Regions from separate parts of the Brevibacillus sp. NSP2.1 genome, predicted to be linked through region 1. Evidence: predicted binding sites of a transcription regulator. Region 1 holds the regulator's gene; each other region holds the start of a gene.
The links. The regulator LexA, encoded in region 1, represses DNA repair genes until DNA is damaged. The targets are predictions, from matches to a motif close to CGAACATATGTTCG.
Positions count from the first base shown of each region.

Region 2: M655_RS11115 (DNA polymerase IV) is a predicted target of LexA. The motif match lies at 3,969-3,982, and genes of this name have one in related genera.
Region 3: uvrB (excinuclease ABC subunit UvrB) is a predicted target of LexA. The motif match lies at 8,476-8,489, and genes of this name have one in related genera.

Region 1 is NZ_CP048274.1:2,468,164-2,478,939, reverse strand. It holds gene M655_RS12480 (hypothetical protein) at 1-195, opposite strand, end outside; gene ltaE (low-specificity L-threonine aldolase) at 454-1,491, opposite strand; gene M655_RS12470 (HesB/IscA family protein) at 1,622-1,924, shown strand; gene M655_RS12465 (HelD family protein) at 1,998-4,238, opposite strand; gene crcB (fluoride efflux transporter CrcB) at 4,278-4,643, opposite strand; gene M655_RS12455 (DUF896 domain-containing protein) at 4,743-4,940, opposite strand; gene yneA (cell division suppressor protein YneA) at 5,033-5,374, opposite strand; gene lexA (transcriptional repressor LexA) at 5,963-6,586, shown strand; gene M655_RS12440 (DUF456 domain-containing protein) at 6,648-7,133, opposite strand; gene M655_RS12435 (DUF4269 domain-containing protein) at 7,261-7,827, shown strand; gene M655_RS12430 (CD3324 family protein) at 8,170-8,433, shown strand; gene M655_RS12425 (FusB/FusC family EF-G-binding protein) at 8,605-9,243, shown strand; gene M655_RS12420 (hypothetical protein) at 9,858-10,331, opposite strand; gene M655_RS12415 (hypothetical protein) at 10,454-10,627, shown strand.
Region 2 is NZ_CP048274.1:2,208,230-2,219,005, forward strand. It holds gene recG (ATP-dependent DNA helicase RecG) at 1-421, shown strand, start outside; gene M655_RS11095 (hypothetical protein) at 607-2,142, shown strand; gene M655_RS11100 (GNAT family N-acetyltransferase) at 2,169-2,654, opposite strand; gene M655_RS11105 (VOC family protein) at 2,677-2,856, opposite strand; gene M655_RS11110 (AraC family transcriptional regulator) at 2,995-3,864, shown strand; gene M655_RS11115 (DNA polymerase IV) at 4,041-5,282, shown strand; gene M655_RS11120 (YhjD family protein) at 5,279-5,659, shown strand; gene M655_RS11125 (YolD-like family protein) at 5,656-6,006, shown strand; gene M655_RS11130 (C39 family peptidase) at 6,078-6,833, shown strand; gene M655_RS11135 (hypothetical protein) at 7,080-7,361, shown strand; gene M655_RS28320 (helix-turn-helix domain-containing protein) at 7,487-7,933, shown strand; gene M655_RS11145 (ECF transporter S component) at 8,140-8,622, shown strand; gene M655_RS11150 (hypothetical protein) at 8,610-8,738, shown strand; gene M655_RS11155 (energy-coupling factor ABC transporter ATP-binding protein) at 8,742-9,176, shown strand; gene M655_RS11160 (hypothetical protein) at 9,145-9,297, shown strand; gene M655_RS11165 (ABC transporter ATP-binding protein) at 9,357-10,776, shown strand, end outside.
Region 3 is NZ_CP048274.1:670,532-681,307, forward strand. It holds gene ftsE (cell division ATP-binding protein FtsE) at 1-480, shown strand, start outside; gene ftsX (permease-like cell division protein FtsX) at 470-1,366, shown strand; gene M655_RS03280 (murein hydrolase activator EnvC family protein) at 1,392-2,591, shown strand; gene M655_RS03285 (S41 family peptidase) at 2,689-4,158, shown strand; gene M655_RS03290 (PDZ domain-containing protein) at 4,269-5,537, shown strand; gene M655_RS03295 (hypothetical protein) at 5,688-7,388, shown strand; gene M655_RS03300 (flagellar hook assembly protein FlgD) at 7,456-8,388, opposite strand; gene uvrB (excinuclease ABC subunit UvrB) at 8,567-10,543, shown strand; gene uvrA (excinuclease ABC subunit UvrA) at 10,558-10,776, shown strand, end outside.

The DNA of each region.
Region 1 (10,776 bases):
CCAGGCCCGGGTCTGCCGTCGGCGTTCTCCCCCTTCCGCATTCCAGTTCAAGACCATCTCTTGCGTTTTGGCTTGCTCGGATTTCGTTGTTTCTGTGCCCTGGTTGTCAGTTGCCGACGGCTGGGACGAACTACAGCCTGCAACGAATTGAAAAATCAGAAACCCAATCAATAGCGCGCCTGTTCGTTTCTTCAACTCTCGCGTCCTCCTCGTCTGTGTCGAGTTCGCGAAGATGACTGATTGACAGTCTTTTGCTCTCCACCATGCTATCGCATCACCGCAAAAAAGGAATCGGACGAGTTGGTAGAAAATCATGTGCTAGCGGCGAAAGATTTTTATACATATTGTCAAAAAATTCATTCTATTTCTTCAGCGCTTCCCAAGCAACAAGCCAGTCCGCCCCTTGTCTGGTGCTGGACTGGCTTTTCGCTCTCGCTCAAACAGCCTGTATCGTTACCCGGAACACTTCGCTGCTCCCAGCAGCTTCTCTACGACTTCCAGCACTTTGGCGACGCTTTGCTCGTCGATATGACGGTGCGTCGTAAAGCGGATCACGTATTCGTCGAAGTCGACCGCCAACACCCCTCTGTCTGCGAGCCGCTGCAAAAAGTCAACCGCTGTCTCCTGGATCGAATCGGTCCTGACCAGCACGATATTCGTCTCGACAGGCTCGACAGTCAGGGACAGCTTGCGAAAGCCTGCGGCCAACTGCTGTGCCCGCTCGTGATCTTCACGCAGCCGCTCGACCATCTCGGTCAAGGCGATGATTCCCGGCGCAGCCAAATAGCCCGCTTGGCGCAAGCCTCCGCCGAGCTTTTTTCGCCACCATCTCGCTTCTTCGATAAAAGCGCGGTCCCCAGCCAAAATGGAGCCTACGGGCGCACTCAGCCCTTTGGACAGGCAAACTTGAACGGTATCCGTGTATTGGCTCAGTTCGCAAACGTCGACTCCTTGGGCGACCGCCGCATTGAACAGCCTCGCCCCGTCTAGATGAACCGGAATCCCGTGCTTTTGCGCCACGTCATAGACGCCCTTCATCTGCTCGACAGTGACCACCGCGCCTCCAGCCCGGTTATGCGTATTTTCCAGGCAAATCAATTTCGTTCGCGGAAAATGAATGTTGTTGCCGCGGATCGCTTTTTCCACGTCTTCCGGGCGCAAGGCACCGCGCTCTCCCGCGAGTGTCCGGGTTTGCACGCCAGCCAGAGCCGACATCGCTCCCCCTTCGTAATAAAAAATATGCGATTCCGCTTCCGCGATCACCTCGTCACCATTGACACAGTGGGTCAGCACAGCGACCTGGTTGCCTTGTGTGCCGCTGGTGACAAACAAGGCCGCCTCCTTCCCGAGCCGTTCCGCTGCAAGCTGCTCCAGTCGGTTTACCGTCGGGTCTTCGCGATAAACATCATCGCCCACTTCGGCTTCCGCCATCGCGCGAAGCATCGTTTCAGTCGGTTTCGTGACGGTATCGCTGCGCAAATCCATTTTCATAAAAGCGTCCCCTTCCGCATGTTCGTCTAGCAACTCTATGTTCCAGAACACTTTCCACATTGCAACTGCAATTCCCTCTTTGCTAAGATGGAGAAGAAACTCACATACATACAGTTAGGAGACTTGACCGATGAAGGTAAAGATCACTCGCAATGCAGCGAAGCAACTGACCACGATCATGGAGCAGGAAGAAGACAAAGACCTGAAGCTGCGTGTCTATATCACTCACGCGCACGGCGATCATGCACACTACGGCCTGGCGCTGGACAAACCGACCGAAGAGGATGAAGTAGTCTCCACTGACAAGGAAATCGACGTTGTCGTGAAAAAAGACGAGCCGCTTCTGGACGGCATCATCGTCGACTACCTGTATCTGCCGCAAGAAGGCTTCGTCATCACCAACCCGTCCAAAGGAAACACAGGCGACCATTAATCGCTTTGAGCCACACACGCAAAAACCCCTCTGCTGCTTATTCAGCCAGAGGGGTTTTTACTATTTGCCACGTTCAAGCCTGCGTGTACAGCTCGGGCGAAAGCTCAGCCAGCAGTGGCGCCTGCTCCCCTGCCATCTTCGTCAGCACGAGGCGATGCACCGGCCTGGTCATCGCCACGTAGAGCAGCTTCGCGTCCCATTCGTTGCTTTGATACGCATCCACATCGACCACGATGACCGCGTCAAACTGCAAGCCTTTTGTCAAATAGGCAGGCATCACGGTTACGCCGCCCGGAAACTGGTTGTCTTTGCTGCCGAGCAGCGTCAAATCGGCAATGCTCTTTGCAAGCGCCTTGTGCGCCTTTTTGCTCGCCTGAATCGTCTTGGTGACGATCGCGATCGTTTGCAACCCTTCCTTTTGCAGAGCGGCCACCCGGGAGCTGACTTCCGTCCACAGCTTGGCGCGCGAATCGGCCTCGACCATGACCGGCTTTTCGCCATGGCGCAAGACGGGCTTCGCCAAGACGGCTTCCGGCAGCTCAATCTGCCGCAGCACTTCGTTGGCGCACAGCATGATCTCAACTGTCGAGCGATAGCTTTGCGCCAGCGTGTAGTAGGCGGGACGAAGCTGTTCGAAAATACCCTGGGTCAGCTCCTCCCACGCGTGAATGCCGCGGTAGCTGTGAATGCCTTGGGCGATGTCGCCGACAATCGTCAGCGAGTGGCGCTTCGTCGCGAGCGCAATCACGGCAATCTCCAACGCGCTCAAGTCTTGCGCTTCATCCACGACGGTATGGTCGAAATGCCCGGCCTTGTTCATCCCTTCGATGATATGCTGCAAATACAACAGCGGCGCGATATCCTCCGCTTCCAGCCGCTCCTGGGCAAACAGCGCCGCAGAAGACCGGCTCACATCGCGGACCACTTCGTCGGAAATGTCCGCAGGGACAAGCTTGCGCAACAGCTCCTCCTCTGCGATCAGCTCGCGGTACGACTCGAAAATGTCCAGCCGCGGGAAGGAGACGAGGTACGTATCCAAAATTTGCTCCAGCATTTTTTCAAACTTGGCCAGCCCTTGCTTGTCGAGGTCGACTTTTCGCTCGCGCAAATGCGAAAATAGCTGTTTGTTCATCTCCTGCTTCAAATGCTTGCGCAGCGCATCGACGCGCCGATGGTACGGCAAGGACCCGAACTGCTCCAGAAAAAACTGCCGGATCGTCTCGCCCGGGATGGAGAACACTTGCTTCGTCTTGTTGTAAAGAAAACTCAGTTTTTTGAACGGGATTCTCGTCTCGATCACGTAGCGTATGTACTCTTCCATGGCTTCCCGGCACGCCAGCGAGCCTTTGAAACGCAGCCGATGGCGGGTGATTTCCTGCTCCCGCTCGTCCTGCCCTTCTTCAAAAAACAACTGCAGCGGTTTGTCCGGGCTCACGATCCGCCAGCCTTTGGGCATGAGCGGCTTCACGAGCCGCGCCGCCCAGTCTACAAACGTCGATTGCTGAACATCGTCGACGCCAAGCTCGGGTAGCACCTCTGATATGTACGTCAGAAACATCCGGTTCGGGGCGAACACCATAAATTTTTTCGACATCATCGTATCCTGGTAGTTGTAAATCAGGTACGACAGCCGATGCAGCGCAATCGTCGTCTTTCCGCTGCCCGCAACCCCTTGCACGACGATCGGCCGATCTTTTTCCGCGCGAATGATGTCATTTTGCTCCGACTGGATCGTCGCGACGATATCTTTTAAGCGGCTGTCATTCGTCAAGTTCAGATTGGCGTTCAAAAATTCGTCGATGAAGCCTTCCTGCAAAAACTCGTCCGGGTGCCCCATCTCGCGGTTGATCGTCTCTTTTACAGCGCCATCGTAAATCCCGACGATTTTTCCGTCCTCAATCGCGAAGTTGCGCTTCAATCTCACCTCGCCGCGCACGATCTCGCGCCCCATCCGGTAAAACGCATCCTTGCTCTCTCCGGAATAATAGAGACTGGCAATGGGCGCTCGCCAATCCACGACGATCGAATCAAACGTATCGCTGCGGACGATCCCTCTTTTTCCGATGTACACCTGGTCAAGCTCGTAAACCTCGTCCTTGAGAAAATCGACTCGGCCAAAGTACGGCTTGTCGCGTCCGTGATCCTCCAAATAACGCAGGTCTTTTGCCTTGCTTGCGTTCACGACCTGCTTGACGTAATCGTCGGTCGCTTCCCGAATCTCTTCGCGCAGCCGAGCGATCTCCCCATCGATCAATGCAATCGTCTCATCCAGCTTGTTCTGTTCTGCCTCGTAATCGCGGTGTTGGGTACTCACACCCATCCCCCCTCTCGTCTTTTATCAATGTGATGGTCGTTATTGCATTTGTCTGGCAAGCCAGATTCCCGCGGCACAAGAGAGCAGGCCGACCACGATACTGAGCAGGGCGTAAACGAGCCCGCGCAGCCATTGTCCCTCTCCCCAGAACGAAACCACTTCCAGCGAAAATGTGGAAAACGTCGTGAATCCGCCCATAATGCCTGTCGTAAACAAAAGATACAGCTCAGGCGAGAAGCCTCCCCGCTCCTTGCCGATCACAAACAAAACGCCGATGGCAAACGAGCCAATGATGTTCGCCAGCCACGTGCCTACAGGCCAGCCCGGCTGATTGGCAACCAGCGCCAGCACATAACGAAGCAACGAGCCGACTGCTCCCCCAACCGCTACAGCCACCCATGCCATTGGTCCCCCTCCTCAATTGCAAAACTGGCAGAAGTCGTCAGGAACAAAAAGACACCCGAGCGTCAAGCAAGGATGTCTGCCGTATCAATACAAGTAAGTTTACTGTTTTGGACGATTTTCCTCAAGATCTTCCACATAGCGGATGGAATCCAGATTCGCTCGAAGCGACATCTTGACCGCATCGATGTACTTTTGGCGCAGAGCTTTTTGCTCCTGCTTCTCCTCGTCAGTCAAGCCAACCTCGCGAGATTTCTTGACCAGTTCGTTGATTCGTTTAATTTCTGCGTCAGATACCACGTTCCGGTTCCTCCCACTCTGTAGTAATGCCGCTTTATTATATCATATCAGTCGGAACTGGCAAGAGAGCGGATGGCGGGCAAGTGCTCGAATCAGTCCGTTTCCGGGATGAACAAGGTCTGCCCCGGATAAATGAGATTGCTGTCGAGGTTGTTCGCCATTTTGATATCGAAAATCAGATCGCGCACATCCACCTTTTCCGAATGATGATGGCGCACAGCAATCGTCCAAAGACTGTCGCCGGAGCGAACGGTCACTTCTTTTCCTTTTAGCGTCTCTTTATGCGCAGAAGAGGCAAACACCAGTTCGGTAAGCAAGTAAAAAAAGAGAGAGAACGTCAGCAAAAACAAAATAGCTTGTCCTCTCGTGATGCCCAAACGGACGCGGCGAGGCTGCTTTTTCTCGAAACGGTTATGGATAGACATGGCATTCATAATATGACCCCCTACAAACATACGTTCTATAAGTTCGTATCCCTATCATAAATGAGAACATATGTTCATGTCAATACAAAAACCGCCGTCTCGCAAATTCGCGCGGAGCTGCTGTGCGCAGCCGTTTTTGCTTCGGATGACGCTGCCGGGCGACTCTATTGGGGTGGATTTAGCTCGTTTCTAGCTGGTTGCTTGCTACCTGAACAGAAGTCCAAGTGTGCCGCGTTGGTGCGGTTTGTGGCTTGGCGTAAGCTCGGCTCTTCGGTACTGGAGCGGCTGGCGGTTTGACGTGAGCTCGACTCTGCGACAGTGGAGCGGCTTGTGGCTCGACGTAAGCCCGGCTCCGCGACGATGGAACTGTTTGCCGACTTGGAGTTAGCCCGGCTCTATTACAATGGAACGGCTGCAACTTACGGCTCCGGCCGCCCGCCCGCGCTTTTTTCGAGATTTGGCCGATGCTGTCGAATCAAATGCATTTACCCTGTCAAAAATTCCTGTTCGCATCAAAATCGAACTTATGTTTGTCGAACGCAAGCTCCCATGGTATAATATAGGAAAACATGTTCGAGAAATCAGGGGTGTCTCTCTATGTCAAAATTATCCAGCAGACAACAAGCCATAATCGAATTTATTCGCAAGGAAGTCCGGGACAAAGGCTATCCTCCATCCGTCCGCGAAATCGGCGAAGCTGTCGGACTTGCCTCCAGCTCTACTGTGCACGGTCATCTGGCGCGCTTGGAAAAGAAAGGGCTGATCCGCCGCGACCCTACCAAGCCTCGCGCCATCGAACTGCTGTCTGAGGAAGACCGCTTCCAGGACAACTTCGAGGACTCTGTCGTTCGCGTTCCCGTCATCGGGAAAGTAACCGCCGGGCAGCCGATCACCGCGATTGAGGACGTCGAAGAGTACTTCCCGCTTCCAGAAAATATCGTGACTTCAGACAAGGTGTACATGCTGCGGATTTCCGGGAACAGCATGATCGACGCCGGTATCCTGGACGGCGACTACGTAATCGTGCGCCAGCAGCACGTCGCCAACAACGGCGATATCGTCGTCGCCATGACAGAAGAAGACGAAGCGACCGTCAAGCGCTTTTTCAAAGAGAAGAACCACTTCCGCCTCCAGCCGGAAAACGCGACGATGGAACCGATCATTTTGGACAACGTCACCATTCTCGGAAAAGTCATTGGCGTCTATCGCCTCATCCACTAATCGTTCCAGCGCATGAAAAAAGGACAGCCTCCGCTGTCCTTTTTCGTCTCTATCATTATATTTATCTGGCAAGGAAAAACCAGACGATCATGCTCACCTGCAACACGACTTTGACAACTGCGCTTCCCAAAAAGCCGATCAGCGAGCCAAAGCCTGCCTTTACCGCTTTCTCTATCGGCTGCTTTTGCACGAGCAACTCCACCAGCACCACGAGCACGAACGGCATAATCAGCATCCCGAACGGCGGGAACACGAAGATTCCGAGAACAATCCCTACGGCCGCAGCCACCGAAGACCATTTGGAGCCGCCGTACTTTTTCACGAAAAACATGTTGGTCAACAAATCCGCACCGTACAGCAAGATACTGAGCACCACCATCCCCCACCAGAAAGACGCTGGCAACCCCGCTCCCGGATCGGCTATGAAAAAGTGGTAGAGCAAAAAGCCTGCCCACAGTAAAATCGTATCGGGTAGTACTGGCAAAAATATACCGGCGATACTTAGCGCGAAAAGCACCAACACGATAATCCAAAGAACAATATCCATTCTCTATGCACTCCTCTCACATAGGTAATACGAGAAAAAGCCGATTGAAGTTGCACTCTTCTTTTGCGAATCCGTGAGGCCGTCTGCGAGGAGTACCTGCCTATTTTAACGAAAGCGGAGGGTTACTATGACGCGAAACTGGCGCGACCTATCTTATTTGCACAACGGGACACCGAAACAAAAAGCTGCGGGCCAGGCCATCGCCCAATCCGCGGTCATGCAGCGGCTGCAAGCGTTCGATCCCGTGCTCGCAGGTACGATCCCTCTGGACATCGACATTGCGGACAGCGATCTGGACATTATTTGCGAGTGCCACGACCTCGAGCAGTTTGCCGACGTCGTCCGCGCTTCGTATGCGGCGTATGAAGGCTACGAGGAAGCTCGTCTGCTCGTGCAAGGCGTGCCCACCTGCCTGATTGCGTTTTTTGCCTGCGGCTTCTGGTTTGAGCTGTTTGCCCAACCGCGCCCGGTCGAACAGCAAAATGCGTATCGGCACATGGTCGTCGAGCACCGTTTGCTGCTGCTCGGTGGCGCTGACGCCCTCCGCGCCATCCGCCAGCTCAAGCAAGACGGCCTGAAAACCGAACCTGCTTTTGCCTCCTATTTTAACATTCCGGGAGACGATCCATACCAGGCGCTGCTGGATGTGGAAAAGTGGACGGAAGAACAGCTCCGCACTCTTGTGACCAGGTAAAGAGTCCCCCGCTCCTTTGTCGCATAGGCGGACGGCGCGCGCGTGGCGAAAAAATCGCCAGAGCCGCGGTGCAAATGGCGGACAGATGATTTATAATGGGAACTACTGCGCGGGCACTTGGCGGCGCGCAGGGAGAAAACGCGAACGAGGGGGTGTGTGGTTGGTGAATGGAATTGGTTTGCCAGATACTGCAGCGTCTCATGCAAAGCCTGGGAATAAGGCGATACTTTGCATGAGGTGGACAGTCGTTTAGACAATTCATCGCCTTCTCTAACGTATCTCATTTCTTATTTCCTGGCTTTGCCCCTTATTTTTCACTTTAAAAATAAGGAGCGAGCGGAAATGAAATATGTGAATGCAGCCAGCATGCTGCCAGAAACCTTGATCGCAGAAATCCAAAAGTACGTGCAGGGAGAAATCATCTACATTCCGAAACCGAAGACGGCCCATCACAAATGGGGGACCCGGACCGGCGGCAGAAAACAGTTGGATGAACGCAACAGCGCGATCCGCAACGCTTTTCGCGAAGGCGCCTCCATCCAGGAGCTGGCCGAGCAGTACTTTCTCTCGACGGAAACGATCAAAAAGATTGTGTATGCCAAATAGACAAAAGCACTGGCGCGTCCACGAGACGGTCAGTGCTTTTCCTATGCCGAGTTCTTTTTACAATCGTTCTTTCCCTTTGCAGCGCACTCCGCTCCTTTTACAGTAGAAGGTACAAACACCATCACGACTCCTCACGCCCGACGGAGTACGCTGCAAGGAGGAACCAGAAAGATGCAACCATTTATTTCACCCCACCACTATCACTTCATCAAAGCACAGGTGCAAACCTTGTTGAACGCATACACAAGCAGCACAGACCCTAACGTCATCCGGGCCCGCAAAGAAATCGCCCAGGAATCCGTGTTCCAGCTCTTCCCCGGCATGACAGAGGAACAAAAACAACTGCTTGCGCCACTCGCAGCCATCAAGGAAAAGAACGAAGCCAAACAGTTTTTGCTGCGGCTCTCGCCGTATATCATCCCTTTTCCCGCTTTGACCGAGCAAGCGATCAAAAAAATGTTCCCGAAGGTCAAGAAGCTCAAGCCGCCTGCGACAGCGGAAATCCCGTATGCCGAAACGTCGTATGTAAGCTGGTTCGACAGCGGGGCAGACAAAAAGTACATTATCGCCTACTACCCTGACAAGCTGATCGGCATTCACGGCGTTTTTACTCCCCTGCCCAAAAAAGGGATTTGTGCGATCTGCAACAAAATTACCGACATCGGCATGTTCGTCCTGGAAGCGCGGGGGGCGGGCGACGGCACGTATTTGAAAAAAGGAAACTACTTGTGTCAAGACAGCGTCACTTGCAATCAAAATATTCGTTCGCTGGAAAAACTGCATGATTTTCTGGCTACGATGGTCAAATGAGCAGAAACACGATCATGCGCGAAAAACAGTGGCGGCTCCTTGTTCAAGCTTAGCGAACAAGGAGCCGTTTTCATAAAAAATACCCCTCAAGCAACTCAAGGGGCAGTTGACGGCAAACGGGCGAGAGGATGCATTCGTTCTTTTGACCGAATCTTTGATGAAGCCCGCTATCTTTGCGAAAACTGCGCGGAGAAATAGAGCTTCCACAAAGGCCACGCCATCAGGAGGGCGATTTTCATCGACAATGGCGTCCATCAACGGAAAGGGAGGATTTTCCTTTCGGGTACCTTTACTATACTTTGCTTCTCTATTTGCTGTCTCCTGACCAAAGTTAGGTGAGGTTAATCTTTTTCACGGGAGTTGCTAGCGTTTCTCTTATTTTGCCAGCGTGGCGAGTACATCCAAACTGTTCCGCCACTCGCTGTTTAGGCGGGGGAACTGCCCTCTCAGCTTCCATTGGCTTGAGCATGGTACAGCCAGATAGGCCGGTCGGAAGCGAGATAACGATTGTTTCGGCATGCCGGGCGAACTGAATGTACGTGGATCGGATAGGTTAAGCCCCGCTAGACAAAAATGGTTCGTCCAAAGCGGCGGGCAAAAGAAGGATGCGGCTGTTACAAGTAGTCGAAAAATCGGTTCCACCAGGTGTATTCGCCGATCATCGCTTGATTTTTCCCATCGTACAAGGTGTTCAGCTCGTCTGCGGGGATGTAGCGGTAGCCGTTCTCCTGCAGCGTGGCGATGATGCGGTTCAGGTCTGGTTGCTTTCCCGTCTCGTCAAAAGCGCCATGGATCGTCACGAACCGTCCAAAGGCCGAAAAGCGGATCGCCAGCTCGTAGCACATCGCATAGCTTCCCCCGCTCGCTTTCGCATCGTGTTGGCTTTTTTCCAGGATGTACATCTCTGCGAAAAACGAGGCGTCCTGTACGCAGTCGTCCAGTTCGAAACGGTTGTCTGTTTCAGCTTCCAAGCGGGCTTTTACCATTTTTACTTGCTGCATTTCTTTTCGGTAATCGAAGTCTTTCGGGGCATACCATTCGGCTGCGTCGTCGAAGTGGAGCAGGAGTTGTTTTAGTTGCGGGTTCATAAAGGTTCCTTTCCTATAAGAAACAATGTTATCTTTTTGATTTTGTACCCTTTACAAAAAATAGAAAAGAATCCTTATTCATGTTATGCTCTCACTAGCTAGGCCACAAAGGAGAGATTGACATGGGAAAAAGCATTTTGATCGGGCTGGCCGTTTACGTCATCGGCATCATCCTCGTCTCGGCTACTACCGCCATTTATAACGGAACTCCTTCAGAGTTGTCTTATTTGCGCGCCATATCGTACGCAATTATTTACCTCGCAGGCGTCGTCGCTGCAGCGCTGTGCTGTTCGTGAAAAAGCGCCAGAAATAGTTCCTCGCCAACAATGCTCGGATTCCCTCCTGGCTCAATCCGTTCTGGTCAAAAAGAACAAGAGGGACTATTTTCATTATAAGCAGCTTGAGTGCTGTTTTCATGGTAGCTTCTGCTTTCTCTCTTTTTAGC
Region 2 (10,776 bases), 260 kb from region 1:
GCCGAACGCTACCTACATGGTCATTTACGACGCGGAGCGGTTCGGGCTTGCCCAGTTGCACCAGTTGCGCGGGCGGGTCGGGCGCGGCTCGGAGCAGTCGTACTGCGTCCTGATTGCCGATCCGAAGTCCGAGATCGGCAAAGAGCGGATGCGCGTCATGTGCGAGACGACGGACGGCTTCGAGCTGTCGCAGCGCGATTTGGAATTGCGCGGACCGGGTGACTTTTTCGGCACGAAGCAGAGCGGCTTGCCCGAGTTCAAAGTCGCTGACCTGTTGTCCGACTACAAGGCGCTGGAGGTTGCCAGACAGGAGACGGCGCGGCTGGTGGCCGACGACTCGTTTTGGCGAGACCCGGCGTACCAGTGGTTGCGCGACTATTTGCAGCGCGAAGGCGTACTTGATGGCATCGTGTTCGATTAAGGCAGCATCGAGAGGGACCTCTTGCCGCACCTGTGTGTGCGAAGGAGGTCTTTTCGCTTTTTTGTGCAAAACGACCCTCGAAAAAACGTGACGAAACGACAGCGAAAAACGTCTTTCTTCTATGAGGATGGAAAAAATTACTGGGGAGAGAGGCGAGTTTTGTGTTTTTGCGAAATCTTCGAGGAATGAGCATCGCGTTGGGCTTCTCTTTGCTTGTCATGTCAGGCTGCAGCACCGCCGCAGCCGCTTCGGGAGAAAAACAAACAGGCGCAGGGCAGGCCGTGCGCGCTGCGTCCGGTCAGATTGCACCAGCGAGCGCGTCGACGAAGGCAGCGAGTGACTGGAAGCAGCCGGAGCGGCCTTTTGACTATGCGGCCATGAAAGAAGACGTGGTCATTCAACTGAACGAGGAGCCGCGCCTGCAGTCGCCACTGCGTACAGTCGTCGGCGCTGCTCCGCAAGCGTACACGCTGTTTTTCCGCGAGGAGATGGACCGGGGAAGCGTAGAGGCGGCGATTCGCAAGCATGCGAAGGAAGAAGCGGCGAGAGAGGGCCTCGGCTTCATCGAGCCAGCGTTCGCTTTTCATTGGGCGAGCAACCGCCAACTGCAAGTTCTGGTGACGCTTCCGGAACAGGAGACAAAGGAGCGGGACTGGACGGAATACGTGCTTAGCGCGGCCGGAGCCAAGTCGGCAAAAGGCGCGGTCGTCGGCGATTCCAACGCCTTTCACGCCGTCGTGCTGCCGCCTGCGCAAATTTGGCGCGTTTCCGTAGACGGCAAAGTGCGCGAAAAGCTGACTGACTTTTCCGTCATGACCAATATGGAGCTGCTCGACCGCGAGCAACGGTACGTGCTGCAGAGCCGCTTTACGAAGTATTGCGAGTGCGACGCCCGCTATCCGATGCTCTACTCGATTTACGATACGAAAACAAAGCAGCGGACTCCGTATCCGGTCGAGTTGACAGACAACTACCGCGGAGAGGGCGTATTTTTTGCCGATCGGCGCGGGTTCTTTTACGCCCAGCCGGAGCAAGGAACAACCGTTCCGAACAGCGACAGCGTCACCCGTGTCCAGGTACAAGGGTATGTGCACGGAGCCAGCTTTAGCCACGATCAGAAGCAGTTGCTGATGGCGGTGGGGCGAGCGGACCAGAAAAAAGACCTGGATCTGGTCGTGTACGACTTGGGAAAAGGAACAGAGAAGCGGATTGCTGGGGCGATCAAAGGCTGGATTCCGACGAGCGAGTTCAACGGGGAAGTGCTGCCTGTCTCCTTCCATGACGACGGCCGCTACGCCACGTTTGCCATGAGAAGCGAGGAAGCGGGCTTTGTGGAGATTCGCCAGCGCTACGACTGGAAGAGCGGCAAGGTCATCGACTGGCATCCCCCGGTTCCGGCTGATTTCTGGTCCGGGTATGTCCAGTCGACAGACGGGGAGTACCAAATGTACTGGAATGCAGGGCTGTTCAAGGGCAACGTGCAGTTGATGGACATGCGCGGCCAGGGCCTGTGGCTGCCTGGCACGCACCGCTATTTGTTTACCGAATGGGAAAAAGCCGCGCAGGAAACCGACTTGAAGCAGTCGCTGTACTTGTTTGACGCCGATACGAAGCAGCAGTCTGTGCTCGTGTCGGGCCTTCCTGCGGGGCTTTCCCTCCTGGGAGCGAGCGCGGACGGCAAATGGATGTACGTGATGACGGATCGGACGTTGGCTTTCTAGCTTGTGACGGCTGGCCAGACCTGACGCTAGGCTTCGTACTCGTCGGCCAGCATGGATAAAACAACCAGCGATTCGTAAGTGTCCCCTGTTTTCAGGCAGTCGCGCAAGATTCCTTCTTCGCGGAAGCCTTCGGACAGGTAGAGCGCGCGGGCTACGCCGTTTGTTTCCTTGACGTCCAGCCACAGCCGATGGGCTTTTTGTTCGCGAAAAGCCCACTCTTTAATCTGGCGCAGGACACGACGGCCGTAGCCGTGCCTTTTTACTGCCATCGTAATGCGCAAGAGCTCAATCGAATGGTGCGGACTGGCCAGCCCGGCGATGATGACGTAGCCGACGGGGTGGCCTGTTTCTGTTTTCTCGGCGATCATGTGCAAGATGTCGGGATCATCCAAAGCCTCGCGGTGGCGCTCTTCCGGCCACGGAAGGATGAACGGGGCATTTTCTGGCGCTTGCTCCACGTCGCAGACGAACGGGAGGTCTGTCGGTACAGTCAGTCGCAGGCGGACGGTCATGCGGGTCACCTCTTCTTTTTTGCTAACATTTGGCTGCCATCAACGCATTTCCGTCGGGATCTTTGAAGGTGAACCAGTGCCCGTGCTGGATGGGGCTGGTCAGCTCCACGCCAAGCTCCTCCAGGAAGCGATAAGCGGCGTCGATGTCGCGGACAGCGACGAAAATGCCTCCGATTTCGGCGTGCAAGGGAGAAGCGGTCATGGGCAACAATCCCTTTCGGTGCGGTATGGTATGCTTGTTAGGAATGCCAGCCGAAGCGAGCCTGCATAATCGGGCACGAAATGTCGGATGGCTTCGTTTGGCGTCTGCTATTCTGTGGTGGTGAGGGAGGTCGTTTTCATGGATTTGCTGCAAAAGCTGAATGAAGCTTTGGACTACATCGAGGAACATCTCGCTGGCGAGATCGACTTCAAGGAAGTCGCCCGGGTGGCGTGCTGCTCGGAATACCACTTCAAAAGAATGTTCTCGTCCTTGGCGGGCATTCCGCTCTCGGAGTACATCCGGCGCAGGCGCATTACACTCGCGGCTTTCGACCTGAAAGACAGCAAGCTGAAGGTGATCGACATCGCCGTCAAGTACGGGTACAACTCGCCTGACTCGTTCGCTCGCGCCTTTGCCCAGATGCACGGGGTGACGCCCAGCGAAGCGAGAGCCAGCGGGCAGTCCTTGAAAGCCTATCCGCGAATGACCTTTCATCTATCCATCAAAGGAGGCAGTGCCATGAATTACCGCATGGAAGAAAAAGAGGCATTTCGCATCGTCGGCTTGAAGAAAAGGGTTCCGCTGATCTACAACGGGGTGAATCCCGAGATTGCCGCCATGTGGGCGTCACTCGACGCCGAGAAGATCCGCCTGCTCAAGTCGCTTTCCAATGTAGAGCCGCTCGGGATGTTGAGCGCATCCACGAACTTTTCCGACGGCCGCCTGGACAACGGCGAGCTGGACCATTACATCGGAGTGGCGACTACGCTGGACTGCCCGGAGAGCCTGGCGAAGCTGGAAGTCCCGGCCTCTACGTGGGCCGTCTTCGAAGCCGTAGGGCCTTTTCCGGATACGCTGCAGGACGTCTGGGGGCGCATCTACTCCGAATGGTTTTTGTCTTCCGGCTACGAGCTGGCCGAAGGTCCGGAGATGCTGTGGAATGCTGACAAAGACACGACATCGCCGACGTTTCGCAGTGAAATCTGGATTCCGGTTGTCAAAAAATAACATATCATATGGGATTCGCACACGCTCGGCCAAACACCTGCCAGCGTGTGCTTGTCTTTGCAGAAATAATTACCATGTTTTTTTCGGAGGGACAGGTATAAAAACGAACATACGTTTGCTATAATAAGAACAAAGTTCATATAGGAACACAAGTTCTTGTTCAGGGGATGATGGTGATGCCTAATGCGAGCAAACGGATTGTTTTTTTGATCGATATGCAAAGCTTTTATGCCAGCATTGAAAAAGCGGCGAATCCGGCGCTGCGCAATCAGCCGATCGTGGTCGCCGGCGATCCGCAGCGGCGCAGTGGAGTGGTGCTGGCCGCGTGTCCGATTGCGAAATCATACGGAGTGATAACGGCAGAAGCGCTGTGGCAAGCGCAACAAAAATGTCGACAGCTCGTGGTAGTGCGCCCGCGCATGGAGCACTACCTTCAGGTGTCGATGCAGATCACGCGCATCTTCCAGTCGTTTACCGATCAGGTGGAGCCGTACTCGGTCGACGAGCAGTTTCTCGATGTGACAGGCAGCGTCCACTTGTTTGGCGATCCGCTGGAGCTGGCTGCCCAGATTCGGCAGCGCGTCTGGCTGGAGACGGGAGTCAACTGCCGGGTCGGAATTGGAGAGAACAAGGTCCTCGCGAAAATGGCCTGTGACAACTTCGCCAAAAAGCAGGAAAGCGGGATATTTTGGCTCAAGCGGGCAGAGCTGGCCGACACGCTGTGGCGGCTGCCCATCGAAAAACTGTTCGGGGTAGGCTCGCGCATGAAGCGCCATTTTCACCGGATGGGCGTCTATCAGATCGGCCAGCTCGCTGCGCTCAGCCCCGCCGTGCTCATCCGCCACTGGGGCGTGAATGGCGAGGTGCTGTGGCGCACAGCGCACGGCCTGGACGACTCGCCGGTTTCGTTGAACGAATACGGGACACAAAAAGGGATCGGCCACCATATGACGTTGCCGCGCGATTACCATACGGCAAAAGAAATCAAGGTCGTGCTGTTGGAATTGTGCGAGGAAGTGTGCCGACGGGCGCGGCAAAAAGAACGGATGGGCTCGGTGCTCTCCATCGGCTGTCGCGGCGCGAATCTGGCGGCTGGCGAAGGTTTTGGCCGCCAGATGAAGCTTGCGGAAGCGACGAATGACGCCATGGCGCTGTACGAAGCGGCTTGTCGCCTGTTTGAGCGGCACTGGACAGGGGGGCCTGTGCGCAGCATTGGCGTCACGCTAGGGCAGCTCGTGCCTGATAATATCGTGCAACTGAATTTGTTTACAGACACGCACAAGCGCCGCTCGCTTGCCCAGGCGATGGACGACATTCGGGCGCGCTTTGGCCAGGATGCGATTTTGCGAGCGGCCTCAGCCTTGGAGGCGGGGCAGGCCAAGGAGCGTGCCCGCAAGATCGGAGGGCATTACAAGTGACAGAGCCGATGCCGTCAGGAGAAGCGAGGGAGCAAGAGCTGGTGCGTCAATATATTTTGTTTGGCATCCTGTTTCACGCGGTGATGGCGGATGCGGGGCAGATGGGAGTTGTACCGCTGAAGCTGTCTTATCAGGACGTGTTCCAGGAGCTCTCCCGCTGGGCAGAGCGTAAGCATCAGCAATTGCGCCGTCATTTGCGGCAACTCGGATGCACGATTGTCAGCGCTCGCCGCGAGGATTATGCGTACGTGGTTCATTACCGGCAGCGCGGGTACTTGCGGGAAGCGAGCTATATCATTGAGGTGTTGCGCGCCGAGTGCCAGGAGCTTGTCGGCGCATGGGTACGAGATCATCACCAAGGAGAGAAGCGAGCATGAGAGAGACACGCGTATCCAAAAAGGAAAATTTGTTCGTCTCGAGCCGGTTTGTGTTGCCGGAGCATCGGGAAATGTACGTGCGCATGAAGGAAGAGGAGCGCCGCTACGTGCCGCCCGAGCTGGACCAGGAGCAACTGGGAGCGCTAAGCGAGCTGGTGTGGCAGGCGTTCCAGACAAAGAGCGTTTTGACGTTGACGTACTATGACGGGCAGGCGCCGCGCCGCTTGTCGGCACAGGTCGTGCACATAGATCAGGCAGCGCGGCGATTGAAGCTGCGGGCCGGCTCCGAGATGCACTGGCTTTCGTTTGCCCGCTTGCTGCATGCGGAGCTGGCAGCGCCTTTCTAAAACTAACCATTCATGCGCGACTGTCTGGCCGGGCCACCCTGTGGGTAAAAGACAAAGGAGTGGCGTGAACGTTGAGTTGGGCAAGGAACATTACATGGGCAGCCGCGTTTGCCATGCTGGCGGGCTGCACACTTCCGCAGGAACAGGCGGACCCGGCACGTGACCCTGTCGCGCCCGCGCGTGTGCAGCAGGAGAAGCTGTTCGACCTGTCGCCGCAGCAAGCACCGCGACCAGCCAAAATGATGCTGGATGTCCCGATTATTAGCCAGAAGCCGGAGCTGCACAACGGCTGTGAAGTAACGAGCCTGGCGATGCTGCTGAGGCATGCCGGACAAAACGTCGACAAACGGGTGCTGGCCGAGCAAGTGCCCAAAGATCCTGAGCCGTTGGTGAAGGAACAAGGGGACATCAAGGAATGGGGAGATCCGAACATCGGGTTTGTCGGCGACATGACAGGGGTGCGCAAAGGCTTCGCCGTTTACAACAAGCCGCTGGAAAAGCTGCTGCGCCGCTACATGGGCGAGCGGACGGTCAATTTGACCGGGGCATCCTACCAGGCGCTTTTGGACCAGGTGGCAGCGGGGCGTCCGGTCGTGATCTGGGCGACCGGAGATTTTCAACTGCCTACCGAGTGGGAGAGCTGGTACAAGGACGGGAAAAAAGTGGTAGCTCCTTTTGACGAGCACGCTGTCTTGCTGGTGGGCTATGACGAGACTTACGCGTACGTCAACGATCCGCTTACGGGAGCAAAGCAGCAGAAGGTCGCGCACAAGGCTTTGGAATCGAGCTGGACAGCGCTGGGCAAACAGGCGATCAGCTATCAATGAAGCAAAAAAGGGCTCTTGGCAAAAAGGGCTCTTGGCAAAAAGGCAAGCCGCAAAAAACAGCGTGCCGCGCTGAAACGGTGTGTGTGAAGAAGATGCGGGATTCCTGAAACGAAAAGCGGTCAAAAACAACCGTTTTTCGTCTTTTTTTGGCCGAAACGCTTTTTGCCAGAACGGACTGTTTCCCTGTATTGTTAGGATATCTTTTTTGAAGCAGATATCTGATGGATAGGACAAAGGAGATTTTACATGCTAGCACAAGAAATGGGTGTCATGTTCACCAAGCATGCCGATCAAATTACTTCCAAACGTTGGGGGGATTTTATTCAGCAGTTGGAGGAAAAAGGCTTGTACGTGCTTATCGAGACGGACACGATCGGACGGGTAATGAGCCCTTTGGGCGGATTGATGCCCATGCCCTGTAAGAGCGAAACGCTCCACATTGTGACAGCGGATGAGCTGGAACAGCGCGGTTTGCCGCTCGGTCACCACATCGTGACCAAGCCAAAAGAAAAAACAACGACTGCGTAATTGTAAAGCGAACGGACGAAACCTTTTCTGCCCGGTGAATTTCTGGGCGGCAAAGGTTTTTTTGTGCATGCCGATTAGTGGCAAAGAAGCGAATTTCATTGATAATGAGAATCAAAATCAATATAATGGAAGAAAATGTGCAAGCCAGCGACGGTTGTTCGCTTACCATACATGCCGGACTAAAAAGAGGATGGGACAGATGCGTATTCAAGCCGAATTTTCACAGTTTACGGAGTCGGCTGGAAAAGGCCAAGCTGCTCCTGGAAAGAGAGCGGATCAGCGTCAGCGAGGCGGCGTTGCTCGTGGGCTACAGCAATTTCAGCCATTTTGCCTCGATTTTTCGCAAAACGTACGGCATCAACCCGAGCTGTACGGCAAACGGGTCGAGAAACGATAAACCAGCGAGAAAGGCGCTCTGTTGCATGTTGCAGGGCGTCTTTTTTGTACAGACAAGAAGGGAGAAGATTCTGAGCAGTATAAGGGCGACATCGCGAGGCTGCGAACAAAGGGAGAAAGCGAGACTTGTGTCCTTTGCCATTTGGGGACGAAAAGCTCGCAGCCCAGTGTTCTAGTGAATGGGGCGCGGCGTTTTGCCCCGAAAAACAGGGCCGACTGCTTGCGTTGCGCGCAACTCACCGTCAGCGCATGACCGTGAGAAATGGGCAATTTCTCCGTCCAGGGGCAGCGTCTCTCCGTGAAATGGCGGTAAAGGCCAGGGCCTTCCCCTTATGATGAAGAGGGAAAACAGAAAGCAGCAAGCGCTAGAGAGGGGAACCCAATGAAAACAGGCTTGGAGAAGGCGGGACGCGTCCAGCGATATTGGAGGAGAAAGGACCTGCTGATGGCAGGACTGCTCAGTGCCGTCTTTGCCATCGTCATCATTGGCGTGAATTACGTTTACATGCTGGCTACTTCCCTGCTTGGCCCGATTTATTCCCGCATCCTGATCGGCTTTTACATGCTGCCCGGCCTGATCGCTCTCTATCTGATTCGCAAACCGGGAGCGGGCTTGCTGGCAGAAACGGTGGCGGGGCTGGTGATGATCCCGTTCACATCGTACGGCTGGATGATGCTGGTGGGGCAGGCGGTCAACGGGCTGTTTTGCGAGCTGCCGTACGCGTTCGCCCGCTACCGGACGTACAGTGCGCGGTTCATGCTGGCGGCCGCAGCCGTAACAGGCGCGCTCGCGGTCTTGAGTGAATACCCGCTGACAGGCTACGCGATTTGTCCGCAGGGGCGCAGTTCGGCTTGTTTGCCGTGACGGCAGCGAGCTGCGCACTGGCGGCATGGCTCTCCCGGGCGTTGTGCCACGCGCTTTTGCAGGCAGGCTTGCTCGCGGACTATCGCGTGAACCTGGCGAACCGGACAGGACGGTAGCCGATGGTAAGTGGCGTACTGGAAGCGCGGAATGTCTGCTTTGGCTACGACGACGCGGAGCAGCTTGTCATCCGCAACGTGACTTTTCGCGTGCAAACAGGCGAGCTGCTGCTCGTCATGGGAGCATCGGGCGCGGGCAAAAGCACGCTGGTTCTCGCGCTGAACGGCTTGATTCCCCACGCGCTCCAAGGCAGCTATGACGGCGAGGTCCGGGTCGCCGGGCGAAACACGCGGGAGGCGACAGTAGGCGAGCTGGCGATGCACGTCGGGATGGTGTTTCAGGACCCGGAAGCCCAACTGGTTGCGTTTACGGTGGAGGACGAGGTGGCGTTCGGTCTGGAAAACCTGTGCCTGGAGCGGGCAGAGATGGAGCAGCGCATCACGCGGGCCTTGCGCGAAGTCGGGCTTGCCGACCAGCGGCAAAAAGCAGAAAAGTGAATTTCACCGGGCAGACTGGCAGTTTATCCTGCTGCACTGGCTGTTGTCCGGGCTGCTGGTTGTCGGGCTTGCCGCATCCGGTTTGCTCGGGGACATCTCGTTTCTCAAAATGTTTGCATAGGCCTGCTTGCTTGCCAAAAAAGCAGGCCGCATAACTTCGCTGGAAAGGAGTGGAGTAGGATGAGCGAGAAAAAAGGAGTGCTTCGTCTGTTGGAAATCGCAGACGAAAAACGCAGCCTGCTGGTTGTCTCGGGGATTTTGTCGTCCTTGAGCGCGATCTGCATGCTGATTCCTTACGCATCCGTCTATTTTATTTTGCAGGAGCTATTGCTCCATGCCTCGGCTCCGGCGAATGCCGACGGGGCGTACATGGTCCGCTGGGGAGTGATCGCGCTGGCCGGACTGGTCGGCAGTCTCATTCTGATGTACGCAGGCGGGATGGTTTCGCATATCGCTGCTTTTCGCATTTTGTACGGCTTGCGCGTCAAGCTGGCTTCGCATATTGGCCGACTGCTGCTGGGCTGGCTGAACGGAACGTCGACGGGGGCCGTGAAAAAGACGCTGGAGCAAAACGTGGAAAAAGTAGAGACGTTTGTCGCGCACCAATTGCCCGATCTGGTGCAGGTGATCGTGACGACGGTTGTGATGATCGGCGTCATGTTGTACCTGAATGTGTGGCTGGCGCTCGCCTGCGTAGTGCCAATCGTCCTCGCGCTGCTGGTGCAGGTCCTGTCGTTTGCCAGTACGAGAACAAAAGAAAATGTCAGGAAGTACTACGACTCGCTGGAGCGGATGAACGGATCGGCCGTCCAGTACGTGCGTGGCATGCCGGCGATTAAAGTGTTCGGGCAAACCGTTCACTCTTTTCGGCGTTTTTACGCGGACATGATTGCGTATCGAGACTACTGTGTCAAGCATACGAACGATTTTCAAAACGGCTATTTGACGTTCAAGGTGATTTTGGGCTCGTTCGCCGCCTTCATTTTGCCTGTGGGCGTGTTTTTGTTGAGCCGCGACCCGCAAAACGTCGCTTTTGCGTCTGTCCTGCTCTTTTTCCTCGTCATGGCGCCTGGCATTTCCGCGCCGATGTTCAAGATCATGTTTTTGACCTCGACTTTGCGCGACATTGGCGAAGGGGTGGAGCGGATGGATCGGATTTTCGCCGAGCCGCCTGTCGCCGAGCCGCTTGCTTCCAGGCAGCCCGAGCATTTTGATGTGCAGTTTGACGACGTCTCGTTTGCTTACTCCACGGAGGGCGAGGCAGGCAAAGAAGCTCTTTCCCGCGTGTCCTTTCTCGCTCGCCACGGGCAGGTGACGGCGCTCGTCGGTCCGTCCGGGGCAGGCAAGTCTACGGTGGCGAACCTCATTCCGCGCTTTTGGGATGTGCAGGAAGGGGCAATCCGCATCGGCGGCGTAGACATTCGGGAAATGTCCAGCTCTGATTTGATGAATACCGTCGCGTTTGTGTTCCAGGAGACGTTTTTGTTTTACGACACGGTGTACAACAACATCGCGGTCGGGATGCCGGACGCGGCGCCCGAGGCGGTCTATGCCGCAGCCAAGGCCGCGCAGTGCCACGCGTTTATTCAAAAGCTCCCGC
Region 3 (10,776 bases), 1.8 Mb from region 1:
AAGGAACGGCAAATTCCGCTCGTTCGCCGCAGCATCGGGGTTGTCTTCCAGGATTTCAAACTGTTGCCGACACTCACTGTATTCGAAAATGTCGCATTTGCGATGGAGGTAATCGAGAGTAACCCGAAGCAGATCAAGCCGCGCGTCATGGACGTGCTGGGATTGGTCAAATTGAAGCACAAGGCGAAAATGCTGCCAAACGAGCTGTCTGGTGGCGAGCAGCAACGGGTGGCACTCGCGCGGGCGCTGGTAAACAACCCGGGCATTATTATCGCGGACGAGCCGACGGGTAACCTCGACCCGGAGACGTCCTGGGAGATCATGAAGCTGTTTGAGGAAATCAACCAGCGCGGTACGACTGTCGTCATGGCGACGCACAACCGGGAGATTGTCAACACGATGAGAAAGCGGGTCATTGCCATCGAGGCAGGACAGATCGCCCGTGATGAGCAGAGAGGGGATTACGGTTATGAAGATTAGAACGCTGGGACGCCATGTCCGTGAAGGGGTCAAAAACCTCGGCCGGAACGGCTGGATGTCGTTCGCGTCGGTCAGTGCCGTTACGATCACCCTTTTCATTTTGGGCGTGTTCCTCATCTTGGCAATGAACGTCAACTACTTTGCCAAATCAGTCGAAAAACAAGTGGAAATCAGAGTCTTCATGGCGGACCTTACCCCCAAGGAAGACTTGCAAAAATTCGAACAGAGCGTGCGCAACATGCCGACGGTGGAGTCCGTCGAGTTCATTTCCAAGGACGAAGGCTTGAAGCAGTTCAAGGAAAGCATGGGCGACAAGGCGTACCTTTTTGACGGCTTGGAAAAGGGAAATCCGCTTCCCGATTCTTTTGTGGTCAAGACGAAGCTGCCGCAAGATACGCCGGCAGTCGCCAATCAAATCAAGCAAATGAAATCGGTCAGAAGCTTGAACTACGGGGAGGGGACGGTTGAAAAGCTGTTCGCTGCCACTGACACTGTGCGAAACGTCGGGATCGGCTTCATCGTCGGCCTGGGCTTTACCGCCATGTTTTTGATTGCCAACACGATCAAGCTGACGATTGTCGCGAGACGCCGAGAGATCGAGATCATGAAGCTGGTTGGCGCGACAAACTGGTTTATCCGCTGGCCGTTTTTTGTAGAAGGACTGCTGATGGGAGTGTCCGGGGCGCTGATCCCGATCATCATGCTGACAGTTGGCTACTACTACCTGCTGGATGCTATCAATACCAGCTTCGAAGCTTCCCAACTGTTCAAACTGTTGCCATTGTACCCATTGGTATATCAGGTAGCCCTCGCTTTGCTGGCGATTGGCGCGTTTATCGGAATCTGGGGAAGCTTGGTGTCTGTGCGCCGCTTCTTGCGAGTTTAACATTGGAAAACGTGGGAGGAGTATCATGAGAAAGAGGATCCTATACACACTCTTAATCACCGGCCTCTTGGCTGGTTCTGCGATCCCGACTAACGTGAGCTGGGCAGCCAGCAAAGCATCTTTGGACAAGATCAATCGCGAGTTGAAGGAAATACAGCAAAAGAAGAAACAACAGCAGCAACAATTGAAGCAAACCGAGCAGCAGATCAGTGTCGTGCAAAAGGAACAGCAAGATTTGCAGACGCAACTGATGACGATCGACCTGCGCCGCAACGAGGCGCAAAACAAGCTGGACAAGCTCGAAAAGCAAATGAATGAAACAAAGGAAAAAGCTGCCGAGGCGCAAGATCAACTGGACGAGGCGAAGGATCGGGTAGCGAAGCGGGAAACGCTGCTGAAAACCCGGGTAAAATCCATGTATGAACGGGGAAATGTCTCGTACCTGGACGTGCTGCTCGGATCGTCCGACTTTGGCGATTTTCTGACCCGCATGGAGGGTTTGCAGTTGATCCTTGAGCAGGATACGCGTATCCTAGAAGACAATATTCGCGACAAAGAAACGATCGAGACGAAGAAGAAAGAAATCGAGCATCAACTGACCGTTTACGCGGGAATGCTCGACGAGGCGGAAGCGCTCAAGGCTGAACTGGACAAGCAGTACAAGCAAAGTCTCGTGGTCAAGGCCGAACTGAAGAAAAAAGAGGCCGCACTGGAAGAAGACCTGGAGCAGTACGGACAGCAACTGATCGAAATCACACGTCAGGAAGCCGCCAAATATGCGGAGCGTGTGCGCGCGATGAGCGCGTCCAGCACAGGGTACAAGGGCGGCAAGCTCGGTTTGCCGATCGCGGACGGACAGTTTCGCTTCAGTTCAGGCTTCGGGATGCGGTCAGACCCGTTTACAGGCCGTTCTGCTGGGCATAATGGTGTAGACATGGCAGCACACAAAGGAACGCCGATCTTGGCTGCGGCTGACGGGGTCGTCATTTTCGCAGGGTATTCCAACGGCTTCGGGAATACGGTAATGATTAAACACAGTGCGGAGATCACCACGCTCTACGGACACATTCGCGAGGGTGGCATCAAGGTTTCTGTGGGACAATCCGTATCGAGAGGCCAAAAAATCGCCGAAGTAGGCTCTACTGGCCGCTCTACCGGAAATCACCTTCATTTTACCGTCTACAAAAACGACGTTGCCGTCAACCCTATGCCGTACCTGAAATAGTCAAGCAACGGGCAGCCAGACAAATATTGCTAACGGCAAATGCATACACTAGCAGCATATCTTTTTGCCGGTAGCACAAAGGATGGTGACGTGAGTAGTGAGATGGAAAGGACGTACCGTATTAGCGCTTGTGCTCATCTCGATGGTGGCCAGCAGCTTTTTGACCATAGCGATGATGAAGACATCAGCCAGCGCGAACGCAACTCAGAATGGGGCGCTGACTGCGTCCACAGGCGCGGTGTTTTCGGGAGGCTCGGAATATCCCCAGGAGTTCAAGAAGCTGTATGAAGCGTTTACAGCGATTAAAAAAGACTACATTCAAACGGTTACGAATGAACAGTTGGTAGAAGGCGCAATCGGCGGGATGGTCGGAGCTTTGGAAGATCCGTACAGCGATTACATGGACCCGAAATCAGCCGAAGAGTTTACCTCGACGCTGCATTCGACTTTCCAGGGAATCGGCACAGAGGTCACGATGCAAAACGGACGGGTTACCGTCGTCTCGCCGTTCAAAGGTTCTCCGGCCGAGCGTGCGGGTCTTAGACCGAACGACCAGATTTTGAGCGTCAACGGAGAATCGCTGGAAGGCTTGGATCTGCATCAGGCCGTGACCAAAATTCGCGGGCCAAAAGGAACGAAAGCCGTTCTGAAGGTCGTTCGCGCAGGAGTGGCAGAGCCGCTCAACATCGTGTGCATTCGTGACGATATTCCAATCGAAACGGTGAATAGCCAAATTATCGAGAAAAACGGCGTAAAGGTCGGCGTGATCGGCATTACCCAGTTCTCGACGGAAACAGCCAAGCACTTCAAGGAGCAGCTTGCTTCCCTGGAGAAAACGGGAATCGGCGGCCTCGTCATCGACGTGCGCGGCAATCCGGGCGGCTATTTGCTGGCTGTCAAAGAAATCGGAGAAGTGCTCGTGCCGAAAAAAGGCGTCATCGTCGCCATTGAGTACGGTGCTGGCGGGCAGCAAAAAGAAGAGTACCGCTCGACAACGGATGCTGCCAAACCGTATCCGATTGCGGTCCTGATTAACGGCGGAAGTGCCAGTGCCTCGGAAATTTTGGCCGGGGCGATGCGCGACAGCGGCAACTACAAGCTGGTCGGCGAAAAGAGCTTCGGAAAAGGCACTGTCCAAAGCACGATGGAAATGACGGACAAGAGCCAGCTCAAGCTGACCATCGCCAAATGGGTCACCCCAAGCGGCGAATGGATTCACAAAAAAGGAATCGAGCCGGACTTCAAGGTCGCGCAGCCTGATTATTTCAATGCGACGCAGTTGCCAGCCGACAAGGAGCTGGCCCGCGACATGGCAGGCGCTGACGTGAAGAACCTGCAACTGATCCTGACCGGACTGAAATTGTCGCCAGGCCGCGATGACGGCTACTTTGACGAAAAGACCGAACAGGCGATCAAGCAGTTCCAGACGGCGAAAAAGCTGCCTGTAACCGGAAAAGTGGACGCGGCGACCCGCAGTCAGCTCGAAGAAAGCTTGCGCGAAACGATGCGCAAGCCGGAGAACGATCTGCAATTGCAGAAGGCGCTGGATGTCGTTACCGGCAAATAGGAAAAATAATCAAGAACAGGGAAGCAGGGAAATTCCGCTTTTCCGTAGAAATGATAACCACGGCAAATCACATGTCGTGGTTTTCTTTTTTTCCATTTGAGGTGAGGCAATTGGCGATTCAGGCAGATATGCTTTCCATTGCATATGGCTTTGCCGCATTTTTTCTCAATCCCGTTTTTTACCTCTTTCTCGGCTTCATTTACTTGCACTATCGCAGACAGATGAAGCTGGAAAGGCAGCTCTTTGCCGCACGCATGCAGTCTCCGCTCCTTTCGACAATCCGCGCAGTAGGGATGGGCGTGGCAGGGGGATTGTGCATCTCTCTTCTCGCCGCAGGACTGGGAGTCGTCGTGCAGGCGCAGGATTTGTGGATTTTATGGGCATTGGCCCTTCTTTTGGCGCTGGTTCGCTTGCGTTTTCTCTGCTTTGCTTATGCGGCGGGTCTGCTGACGGTTTTCCATGTAATTGCCCAACTGTTTCCGGGTTTGCAGGACGTTCCTGGTCTGGGCAGTGTGTGGACAATGCTGCTGCAGGCGAAGCCGATTCCGCTCCTTGCCCTGGTAGCCATCATGCACTTGATCGAAGCGATGCTCGTCCGCTGGAACGGAGGCAGGGACGCTTCTCCGCTGTTTGTCGAAGGACAGCGCGGACGAATCGTCGGGGCTTACTTGTTGCATTCTTTTTGGCTGACTCCGCTTGCCCTGTTCGTCCAGGTGGAGCCGGGGACGATCAGTGGCGCGCTTTATCCGGGTTGGCCGTTTTTTTCAGGCGAGCTTGCTTCCTTCGGACTGATGCTGCTGCCGACGGTTACGGGTTTTTCGGATATGACCCAGACGATGACACCATTGGAAAAGGTCAAGCAAATTTCCAAAAACCTTACCTGGTACGCAGTCGGGCTTTTGGCGCTTTGCGCCCTGTCCGTCTTGTTTGCCCCGCTCGTTTTGCTCGCTGCCCTGTTTGCGTTGTTCGGGCATGAAGCGTTGTTTTTCTGGAGCCAGTGGAAAGAAAGGAAGCGTTCTCCTTACTACATCCAGTCTTCACGCGGCATCAAGGTCATGGGAGTCATCCCGGGCACGCGGGCAGAGGAGATCGGGATTGCGACAGGAGAAATCATCGTGAAGGTCAACGGCATTCCGGTGCGAGACAAGGAAGACTTGTACCCGGCGTTGCAGGCCAATCCGGCTTTTTGCAAAATGGAAGTGCTCACGCGCGAAGGCGAGATGAAGTTTGTGCAGTGCGCTGTCTACGCGGGCAATCACCATCAATTGGGAATCATCGTGGTGCCGGACGCAACGACTCGCGTATTTGTCGATTTGAAACGATCCAGCGTCGTCGAGCTTATCAAGCAGAAGCTGGAAAAACTGAATGTCGGAGCTTGATGTATCGAACGAGAGAAGGGGAGAAGGTATGCGCCAACGGTTGCGTGCCTTCTTTTTTTTGGATAGACAGGTTCGATAAAAACATTTTTCTGAAAAGCTCGTCTGTTCGTAAAACTTACGCCTGGCTGGCGCGTCTACCTTTACGAGGAAATGAAGGGAGTGAGTCATTTGTCCGATCTGAAAAAAACGGTCTTGTGCGTTTTGACTGGGGCGTTAACGGCGACAAGCATAATGGTTGCGCCATTTGCCGGAGCAAGCGCAGAAAAATCGGCCAGTTCTGTACTCGCAGCGAATGCCGAGAGCGCAGTCCCTGCACCTGTTGCCAAAGGGGTGCAAAAATTGGTTCGGCTGTTGCCGGAACTGTCTTCGCGCAAGGTCGTTTACGGTGGCGATGTGGATGGACCAGGTGTCAGCGGCGTAAAAGTGTCTTTTGTGCGGGCGGCCACCGGAACAGCTCAGGGGGAGGACAGCGCGATTTTTGACCGAGCCACAGGGAATTTGCTCCAGTTGGACCTCGTTCCCGCCAAAATGGCAAAGCCAGCATTTCCGACTGACCAGCAAGCGAAAACGCGAGCGCAGACTTTCCTGACAGGCTTGCTTGCTGGAAATACGTATCAGGCGAGAGAAGTGAAGAAGGAAGAAGGCAAACTGACGGTCAGAATGGTTCGCAAAGTGAACAATGTGGTGTTCGACGATGCGTATGACAGCTTTGTCAGCTTCGACGCCGCGGGGCGGCTTGTCGGGTTGCGGATGTTTGACGGGCGATTGTATGAAACCGTGAATCTGGCGGTACTCCCTTCGCCGCAGCGCGTCATTTCCGCAGCGCAAGCAGTGGGCAAGTGGAAGGGACAACGCCCGCTGGAGCTGGTGTACTTGCTGCCGGAGCAGGAGCAAAACAATCAGACGGCAGCGCGTCTCGCCTATATTGTCAAGGATGGAGTCATTTCGCAGGAGCATACCGGCAGTGCCTTGGACGCGTTCAGCGGAAAAAGGCTGGCAGCACCAGTCCAGCAGGCACAAATTTTGAACGTGACCGGGACAGGGGAAAAGTGGAGCGCGCAGACCGAGAACGAGGCCCGCAATTTGCTGCGCATCCTGTTCAAACTCGAATCAGCCAATTTGCCGCTTGCCGTATTGGACGAGAAGTACGATGACGGCCAGGAGCGCCGTTTCTTTATTTGGGGTTACTTCCCGGAGAGTGTCGCCGATGCGGACAAGAAATACCACATCGGAAGTTTTCCGGTAGGGATCAGCCAGGCCCAAAAGCACCATATTATGCTCGAAACCGATGCCAAGACAGGGCGGCTGATTCGTTTTGTCTACAAGCAGGCAGATGAGCAGTGGTCCACCGCCAAAACAGACAAGAGCCGGGATCGCAAAGGGGCGGAAGCGTTGTTGCGAAGACTCGTGCCTTCCGGAAGCAACCAGTTGAGGCTTGCCGATGTCGGCACCGACAAATATACGACGCTGGTGGCCGACCCGCTTATCGGCGGCGTTCCTGTCTACCGGATCGGGCAGATGAAAGAAGAAGGGATGTACACGATTACCGCAAATGCGTGGACGGGCAAGGTCGAGGAAGTTATCGTGAAGCGCCCGGACAACATGGTTTTCCCCGCTCGCGCCAAGGCGATCAATGAACAGGGAGCGATGGAGCGATTGCTGCAAGCCATGCCGCTTGAACTGACCTACATTCACCAAAAGGATCGGCAAACAAGCGCGATGAGCTGGAAGCTTGGCTATGACCTGTCCTTCCGCCAGACCCGCTCGCACTGTTTTTGCGGGGGCGATGTGAAGATAGATACGACGTTGTATGTCGATGCGCTTACGGGACAGACGGTCGTAAAAGAATAGGGACAAGTAAAAAGAAAAAGCCGCACGCTCCAGAGAGAGCAAGTGCGGCTTTTTCGCATAGAAAGGACTAGGCGCTCGCTTCAAACCCGGTGATTTGATTCAGCGCAATTTTTTTGTCATCAGTCAAGACGAACTCCACGACGCCGTTTTTCATGCTGACGGCTTTAATGACACCGTTCAGGCTGTTGTCTATGGTCGAGCCGTCTGTATTGGTTTGCTTTTCCGTATAGGTGATGTTGAAGCCGATCATTTGGGCGTACTGCAGCGAATTGCTCATGACGCTGCTGTCCGGCCTGACGCTCATGCCCACGACCTGATCGAGCTTGACCGTCATGCCGTTATCGAGCGTAAACTGTGTGGCGCCGTCTTTCATGGAGAAGCCGGTGACGACCGCGTTGGCGATTTCATCTACTTTGGTGATGTCGTCTGTGGTCGCCGGATTGCCGTCTTTGTCTACTTCCTTGGTCGTCTTGTACGAGATTTCCTTGCCGATCATGTTCATGAACTTCACGCTGCTATCCAGCGCATTTCCGGTCATGCCTTGCGATTCCAGACCTTTGATGTCCGCGAGCGGAATCGGGGTAGACTCTCCGGCGACGCGGAAGTAGATTTTGCCGCTGTCCATGTAAACGGCGTCGAGCACGCCTTCCTTCGTCTCCGTCGAGGTTTCACCCGTCACCTCGTCTTTGGTCGTGAGGGAGTAGGTGGCGGTGCGGCCGATCAGCGACTCGTACTTTTCCAGCGTCAGCATGCTGTTGTTCGATTGCTCCATCAGCGTCGCCATCTTGGTGATTTTTTCCACCATGGTCATCATGCTCGTTTGCTGGATGAACTGGGAGTTGTCCATCGGGGACATCGGGTCCTGATGCTTCAACTGCTCCAGCAGCAGCTTCATGAAGGCGTTGTTGTCAAGCTCTGTGGTGAACTCCTTTTTACCTTGATAGCTCATATGTGGTTGAATATAAGGATTATTTTTAACGGTGGTTCCGATATCTGACATGTCGATCCTCCCTGAAGGTGGCGAGTCTAACCGTACGTGCTTGTACACTACTACTTATTATCGGTATAATGTGTCGAAGGATGAAGACAAACATTTGTTCGAATTTCGGCTTATCATAGCCGGAATTGTGTTATAATGGAAATAGAAACAGTTATGCAACGAGGAGATGAACGAGGGAATGGACCGTTTTGAATTGGTATCGGAGTATCAACCGTCCGGTGACCAGCCGACCGCGATCGCCGAACTGGTAGCGGGGCTCCAGGCAGGCAAGCGGCACCAGACGTTGCTCGGGGCCACTGGTACGGGAAAAACCTATACGGCCGCCCAGGTGATTGCCCAGGTGAACAAGCCGACACTGGTGATGGCGCACAACAAGACATTGGCTGCCCAGCTATGCGCAGAGTTCAAGGAGTTTTTCCCGAATAACGCGGTGGAATACTTCGTCAGCTACTACGACTACTACCAGCCGGAAGCGTACATTCCCCAATCGGATACGTTTATTGAAAAAGACTCCAGCATCAACGACGAGATCGACAAGCTGCGTCACTCGGCGACCAGTGCCCTGTTTGAGCGGCGCGACGTCATTATTGTGGCGTCGGTATCGTGCATCTACGGCTTGGGTTCGCCGGAAGAATACAAGGAGCTGCTGCTGTCGCTGCGCGTCGGCATGGAAAAAGGACGAGACGAGATTTTGCATCGGCTGGTCGACATCCAGTACACGCGCAACGACATCAACTTTACGCGGGGGACCTTCCGGGTGCGCGGAGACGTCGTGGAGATTTTTCCGGCGTCACAGAGCGAGCAGGCGATTCGCGTGGAGTTTTTCGGAGACGAAATTGAGCGAATTACCGCCATTGACGTGCTGACCGGAGAGATTTTAGGGCAGCGCGACCACGTAGCGATTTTCCCTGCGTCCCACTATGTCACCCGCGAAGAAAAAATGAAGCTGGCCGTCCAAAGCATCGAGGCGGAGCTGGAAGAGCGGCTGGCAGAGCTGCGCGCAGCCGGGAAGCTGCTGGAAGCGCAGCGGCTGGAGCAGCGGACGCGCTACGATATTGAGATGATGCTGGAGATGGGCTTTTGCTCCGGGATCGAAAACTACTCGCGCCATCTGACGGGGCTTCCGGCAGGGCACGCTCCGTACACGCTGATGGATTACTTTCCAGAGGACTACCTGCTGTTGATTGACGAGTCGCACATGACCTTGCCGCAGGTGCGGGGGATGTACAACGGCGACCAGGCGCGCAAGAACGTACTGGTCGAGCATGGATTCCGCCTGCCGTCTGCGAAGGATAACCGCCCGCTGCGATTCGAGGAGTTTGAGCAAAAAATCAACCAGGCGATATACATCTCGGCAACGCCCGGCCCGTATGAGCTGGAGCACTGCCCGGAACTGGTGCAGCAGGTCATTCGCCCGACAGGACTGGTCGACCCGACGATCTCGGTGCGCCCGATCAAAGGGCAAATTGACGATCTCATCGGGGAAATCCAGGCTACGATTGCCAAAAACGAACGCGTCCTCGTCACGACATTGACGAAAAAAATGTCGGAGGACCTGACCGATTACTTGAAAGAAATCGGGATCAAGGTCCGCTACTTGCACTCCGACATCAAGACGATCGAACGGATGCAGATTTTGCGTTCCTTGCGATTGGGCGAATTTGACGTGCTGATCGGGATCAACCTGTTGCGGGAAGGTCTGGACTTGCCCGAGGTTTCGCTTGTCGCTATTTTGGACGCCGACAAGGAAGGCTTCCTGCGCAACGAGCGCTCCCTGATCCAGACGATCGGGCGGGCAGCCCGGAACGCCGAAGGGCGCGTGATTATGTACGCGGACAAGATGACGGACTCGATGAACTCGGCGATTCGCGAGACGGAGCGCCGCCGCGCCATCCAGCTCGCCTACAACGAGAAGCACGGCATCACCCCGCAGACGGTGAAAAAAGCTGTGCGCGAAGTGATTGAGGCGACAAAGGTGGCCGAGGAAAAAGCGGACTATTTGCCACACGCCGATTTCAAGAAGATGCCGAAGAAAGATCGACTGGCTGTCATCGAACGCATGGAAGAAGAAATGAAGGAAGCGGCGCGCAACCTCATGTTCGAGCGTGCGGCCGAACTGCGTGATTTGATTCTGGAGCTGAAGGCGGAACTCTAAGGAGAGGTTTTTTCATGCCATTGGAACATATTGTCGTCAAGGGCGCGCGTGCCCACAATCTGAAAAACATTGATGTAGTGATTCCGAGGGACAAATTCGTCGTATTGACGGGTTTGTCCGGCTCGGGAAAGTCTTCCCTTGCTTTTGACACGATTTACGCAGAGGGACAGCGGCGCTACGTGGAGTCTCTCTCTGCCTATGCCCGCCAGTTCCTCGGGCAGATGGACAAGCCG